Regions from separate parts of the Staphylococcus sp. AS1337 genome, predicted to be linked through region 1. Evidence: predicted binding sites of a transcription regulator. Region 1 holds the regulator's gene; the other holds the start of a gene.
The links. The regulator LexA, encoded in region 1, represses DNA repair genes until DNA is damaged. The targets are predictions, from matches to a motif close to CGAACATATGTTCG.
Positions count from the first base shown of each region.

Region 2: ACSUE0_RS06890 (carbohydrate kinase) is a predicted target of LexA. The motif match lies at 1,885-1,898, and genes of this name have one in related genera.

Region 1 covers NZ_JBOIHZ010000002.1:476,826-480,263, reverse strand. The annotation lists gene guaC (GMP reductase) at 1-486, shown strand, start outside; gene ACSUE0_RS05015 (CAP-associated domain-containing protein) at 582-1,520, shown strand; gene lexA (transcriptional repressor LexA) at 1,726-2,349, opposite strand; gene sosA (DNA damage-induced cell division inhibitor SosA) at 2,492-2,725, shown strand; gene ACSUE0_RS05000 (DUF896 domain-containing protein) at 2,854-3,102, shown strand; gene tkt (transketolase) at 3,179-3,438, shown strand, end outside.
Region 2 covers NZ_JBOIHZ010000003.1:290,322-293,759, reverse strand. The annotation lists gene ACSUE0_RS06895 (pseudouridine-5'-phosphate glycosidase) at 1-765, opposite strand, end outside; gene ACSUE0_RS06890 (carbohydrate kinase) at 749-1,858, opposite strand; gene ACSUE0_RS06885 (amino acid ABC transporter substrate-binding protein) at 2,341-3,141, shown strand; gene ACSUE0_RS06880 (amino acid ABC transporter permease) at 3,125-3,438, shown strand, end outside.

The sequences.
Region 1 (3,438 bases):
AAAGTTGGTATCGGACCAGGAAGAGTTTGTATAACTAAGATTAAAACAGGATTTGGTACAGGCGGTTGGCAATTATCAGCATTAAATCACTGTAGTAAAGCAGCAAGAAAACCAATTATTGCTGATGGTGGTATTAGAACGCATGGTGATATTGCTAAATCTATACGCTTTGGTGCATCTATGGTAATGGTTGGGTCATTATTTGCTGCGCATGAAGAGTCACCTGGTGAAACAGTGGAATTAGATGGCAAACTATATAAAGAATATTTTGGTAGCGCCTCTGAATTCCAAAAAGGTGAACATAAAAATGTAGAAGGTAAGAAAATGTTTGTTGAGCACAAAGGGTCATTATCTAATACATTGATTGAAATGCAACAAGACTTGCAAAGTTCAATTTCATATGCGGGTGGCACTGACCTTAAATCATTAAGAAAAGTGGATTATGTAATTGTAAGAAACTCAATTTTTAATGGTGATAGAGACTAATATATTAGTAGGTGTAAAAAATTAGAAAATTATTCTTATATGTACTTACTTTCTTAGTAGTTATTCTTGTCCTACCAATCAAAGAAACAGAACCAATGATTACAGTACAACAGCAATTAAAGGATAAAGTTGCTGATTGGTCTTCATCAAAAACAACTAATGAAGATGCGTTGAAAGTACCTAGTAAACAAGAATTTGCAGTTAACAATATTCAAATGAATATGACTAAAGATGCTGTAGAAGAAAAGCTAGGGAGTTCCCAACGTGTCTCATCAAATGAATATGGTACAAATTGGCACACGTATTATTCGGATAGTTATAGAGGATTTGTGATGGTTAGTTATATAGATAATAAAGTAAATGCGCTATATAGTAACCAAAACGTTATATCATCTAAATCAAAAATTAAATATGGCACACCTAAAGATAAGGTAAGGGACCGTTTAGGTAAACCTATTACTGATAAGCAAAAAGGACATGTGAAATTTGATGTTCAAGATGATGAATTTGATAATTTTCATAAAGACAAAATATACACAACAGCTTTTTATGATAAACATGAGAGCAATAACTTAACAGCGCTATTACAAGTTAGTGAAAAAATGGAAAACCGATTACAACAACAATATGGCGCACCATCTGAGGGATTAGCACAAAGCTTTGAATTGCAAAACTTTGATTTAGTTAATTCAGAACGTGTACAGCATGAGTTAGAGCCACTTAAATATTCTACTAGTATTTCTGAGACGGCTAGAAAACACAGTAAAGATATGGCTGAACATAATTATTTTGATCATAATAATTTATCAGGCGATACTCCATTTGATCGTATGGAAGCTGACGGACACGATTTTAATGCAGCAGGTGAAAATTTGGCATATGGTCAAACAAATAGTATTTATGCTCACCAAGACTTAATGAATTCATTAGGACACAGAAAGAATATTCTTAAGAAAGAATTTAATACGCTTGGTGTAGGTGTTGACTTTAATAAAAATCGTCAGCCTTATTGGACAGAAAATTATACTGGATAATGTTTAAGGTTTGTTGTGTGAGGGTATCTGTTATCATGTGAGGATGAAAAGTTATGACAACAAACAAAAAAGACAAAACAGAAGATATACTTGAAAAAGTAAAAGACGTTTTAGAGAAAAAAGATGAAAAAAGATGAAAAAAGAGAGGGTGCGCGATGAGCGCACCCTCTCTTTTTGAGAGTGTTAGCATTGGTCAAAATATCAATTACATTTCTCTAAATAATCCAACCACTTTTCCTAATACAGTTACATTATCAAGATAAATTGGTCCCATTGTACTATTTTCTGGTTGCAAACGATAACGAGTTTTTTCTTTATAGAAACGCTTAACAGTCGCTTCATTCTCTTCTGTCATCGCAACGATGATATCTCCGTTCTCTGCAATAGTTTGACTTCTTACGATAACTTTATCTCCATCAAGAATGCCAGCTTCAACCATACTGTCACCAACAACATTTAAGATGAATATATCGCTATTATGTGTTGAAGTGAAATGTTCTGGTAATGGGAAGTATTCTTCAACATTTTCAACCGCAGAAATAGGTACACCCGCAGTTACTTTCCCTATAACAGGAACGTGGATTGTTTCTTCCATATTAATTGATTCACCCAATTGTTCTGACACAATTTCAATGGCACGAGGCTTAGTTGGATCTCTTCTAATGTAACCTTTTTCCTCTAATCTAGATAGATGGCCATGAACTGTTGAACTAGAGGCTAATCCAACAGCTTCTCCAATTTCTCTAACACTTGGCGGATACCCTTTGGATTGGACGGTTTGCTTGATATATTCAAAAATTTCATTTTGTCGTTTAGTTAACTCTCTCATAATAGGCACTCCCTAATTTAATTTAACTTAATTATAGCATGATTATAGCATTTTTACAAACGTTTGTTCGTCTGGTTGTTGACATAGAACAGATGTTCTGATAAAGTAACTATACAAACAAATGTTCTAGGAGTGGTTATAAATGATGAAGAACTATAAATCGCAAATAAAGTCTTATATTATAGTTTTAACGGTGACAATGATACTTTGCGCCTTATTTATATTAAGTGCACACAATAGTGCGAATTCAGAACAGACGTACGAAATGACTGACCATCAAATGACAAGACAATCAGTAAATGGCGAACAGAGTAATAATGAAACTAAACTACAAAGCGAACAAACTTCACAGCAAGTGATGGCAGCTGTTCACTAATAGTTTTTAGCGGCGTGAACTTTAGTGAATGTAAATGTTAATATAATGGTGTTTTTGTGAGCGAAACAATTTAGTTTCGTTCATTTTTTTGTTATATTTTTCTATATCAACAATATCGGAGGTTTATTATGGCTGATAAAGACGGTGTAGATTTACAACGTATAAATGAATTAGCGAAAAAGAAAAAAGAAAAAGGCTTGACTGAAAAAGAAGCTAAAGAACAATCTAAATTGAGAAAAGCTTACTTAGATTCATTTAGAGAAAAATTTAAGCAACAAATTGAAAGTACAAGAGTCATAGATCCTGAAGGAAACGATGTAACGCCTGATAAAGTGAAAAATATATTAGATTCTAAAAATAAAGAAGATAAAAACTAAATCAATTTTTTGTTAAATAGATACCAAATAAGGTATAATAATATAGAAACTTGCTAAAAGAAAGGAAGTCATTTAGATGAATAAAGAAAAAGATCAATTAGCGGTAGATACGATTAGAGCGCTAAGTATCGATGCAGTTGAAAAAGCAAATTCAGGACACCCTGGATTACCAATGGGCGCTGCTCCTATGGCATACACATTATGGACACGTCACTTGAATTTTAATCCCCAATCAAAAGATTTCTTTGACAGAGATCGTTTTGTATTATCAGCTGGACATGGTTCTGCACTATTATATAGCTTATTACATGTTTCAGGTAGTTTAGAATTAGAAGA
Region 2 (3,438 bases), on a different contig from region 1:
TTTTTCCTCCGCTTCTTTTACAGCATCTGTGATAATGCAATCAATATATGATTTAGATAACGCATGTGCTTTGGGTACAGGATTAGCAACAACGATACCACCACTTAAATCTAAATCATTTTTAGCTTTACAAATTTGAGCAATAGTCTCAGGTGAGTCTGCTGAACTGTTTAATTTAATACCGCTTTCAGGAGTGAAAAAGGCAGGCAGTTCCCCGGTTTGATAACCAATCACAGGTACGCCTTTTGTCTCAAGGTATTCAAGTGTTTTTGGTAAATCTAAGATCGATTTAGCTCCTGCACAGATAACAGTGACATTGGTTTGTCCTAATTCTTCTAAATCGGCTGAAATATCCATAGTTTGCTCAACACCTCTATGTACGCCACCAATTCCTCCAGTAACAAAGAATTGAATATCTGCTAATTCGGCGCAAATCATTGTAGATGCAACCGTCGTTGCACCGATACGTTTAGTAGCAATAATTTCTGCTAAATCTCGACGTGATACTTTGGCAACATCGTCATGTTTAGCTAGTAATGTCAGTTCTTCAGGTTCTAAACCTATTTTAATTTTCCCATTAATTAAGGCGATGGTTGCAGGTATTGCACCATTATTCCTAATAATTTGTTCAACATTTTTAGCCATCTCAACATTTTGTGGATAGGGCATGCCGTGTGAAATGATAGTTGATTCTAAAGCAACTATAGGTTTATTACTATCCATGCCTTGTTGTACTTCTTGTGAAAATTCAATGTATTGTTTCATCTTTATACTCCTCCAAATCTCTAAATAATTGTTTTTTATCTAAATTTTGACGAACGGTGTAATTTGTTTCTATCGTTTTTCTGGCATTTATCATGCCAGCGTTTAGTATGTCATCTATACCTAAACCATTTAGCCAACTGAAGACCACTGCACTAGAAAATGAATCGCCTGCTCCTGTCACATCTACAACCTCATTTGAACTGAGAACGGGTTTAATGATTTCTGTTTTTTTATCTTTATAGATAAGTTCTTGAACTCCATTTGTGATGATTACTTTAGAGACACCATTATCTATCCATTTTTGTGCAGCATTTTTCATATCATTTGTGTTTTGGATTTTTATATTAAAATAAGCTTCTGTTTCATCTCGATTTATAATAAGCCAGTCTATTGCGTGTAATGAATCAGGCATATGTTTCATTTTTGGTGATGATACAGGTATGATTACTAGTTTAATGTTATGCTTCTCAGAATATGCGCACAGAAAATCAATGGCAGGTTTACTTAAATTTAAATCTGCGATAATACATTTGGCTTTAACTAGTAAATGTGTTCGTTTAATTAAAAATTCGGGTGTGATATAGTCGTAAACTTCCATATCAGCTAAGCCGTATTGCATATTACCATCATTGTCTATGAGCGCAGTGTAAGAGCCAGTGTTTGCATTTTCTATTTGTTGCACATGATCTAGGTTCATGAAAGGACTTGATAATTTGTGTATCATGTCCCACTCACTGTCATTACCACTGGTAGATAAAAATGCTACGGTTTCACCCATTCGACCAAGATTTTCTGCAATATTTCTAGCTACACCACCTATAGAACGTGTAGAAGTTACAGGATTGGAAGTTTCTAGTTGCAATGTATGATGGACGTAAAACTTTCTGTCTAAGTTAGCAGCACCAATACATACAATAGGATAATTTTCGTTTAAGACATAGGCTTTACCTAAGACATATTCTTTGCGGATTAATCCTGAAATAATATTAGCTACTGCAGGTCTTGATAAACCAATTGATAGTGCTAATTCTTGTTGAGAAATAAATGGATTGTCTTGTATGCGTTTCAAAACCTCTCTTTCATTACTATTCATAGGTGAGACCTCCTTTTTATAAAATTTAAACAATTGTTTGAAAATAAACTTTTGTTTGTATTTAAGCGAAGTCTAGCATGTAATTTTACATTTGTATACGCTTACAAAATAAAGTTGCGAAAATTGTGACAATTAAAAGGGGCCTTTGTCACATATTTGAAATAAGTGAAACCATTGATACATTAAGGTTTTAATCGGTATTGTTTTTATAGAATAATATCGTTATTTTATTTTTGAAAATTATTTTCAAACGTGAACAACGTCTATTATGAGTGTGAAATTATAAAATAAAAATAAAGATGAAATGTATTTTCTATAATGAAATATTTAAGAAAGAAAAAGAATGATAAAATTGCAAGAAATTTAAATTATATGAAATTTAAAAAAATATTATCTTATAGATAAAAATCTATTGACTAAATAGTGGGATAGGAATAAACTAATTTTAATCCGATAAGAATAATAAGAATAGAGGGCGAGAAATGAAAAAATTATTAATGGTGTTAATTACTTTAATTTTGGCAGTGACGCTGGCAGCATGTGGTAATGACTCTTCAAGTAAAAAAGATAGCGAAAGTAAAAATAAATCAGTTAGTGAGAATAAAACATTTGTAGTGGGAACAGAAGGAACTTATGCGCCTTTTTCGTTCCACGATAAGAATGATAAATTAACTGGCTATGATATAGATGTAGTGAAAGCAGTAGCTAAAGAAATGGACTATAAAGTTAAATTTAAAGAGACTCAATGGGATTCAATGTTTGCAGGATTAGATTCAGGTAGATTTAATGTTGTAGCTAACCAAGTTGGTATTAACGATGAACGTAAAGAAAAGTATAAATTCTCTGAACCATACACTTATTCTAAAGGTGTATTAGTAGTAAATAAAGATAATACAGATATCAAATCATTTGATGATGTTAAAGGTAAGAAATTAGCACAAACATTTACTTCAAACTATGGTAAATTGGCAAAATCTAAAGGTGCAGAACTTACAAAAGTTGATGGATTCAACCAAGCAATGGATTTATTACAATCAAACAGAGTAGAGGGTACGTTTAACGATAATATTTCTTACCTAGATTATAAAAAACAAAAGCCTAATGCCAAAGTAAAAGTGATTGAAGGGAATGCTGAAAAGAGTCAATCTGCTTTGACTTTCAGTAAGAAGGAAGACGATGAAACAATCAAAGAAGTTAATAAAGCAATGAAAAAATTAAAAGATAATGGTGAATTAGCAAAAATAAGCGAAAAATGGTTTGGTGAAGATGTTTCTAAACCTTAATTCAGAGCAACAACATGCATTAGATGCAGCTGGACAAGCCTTTATGCCAATGCTTGAAGGATTGGTGAAGTTTTCAATTCCCATCACATTAGTGACTTTTGTTTTAGGATTGGTTATAGCACTAGTAACTGCATTAATGCGCATATCAACAAGCCGTATTCTTAGAGGGATTGCACGTTTTTATATTTCAATCATTAGAGGAACACCGATGATTGTACAATTATTCATTATCTTTTATGGTATCCCTGAACTCGGCAGATTATTAACTAACAACTCAGAAAATCAATGGACGTTAGC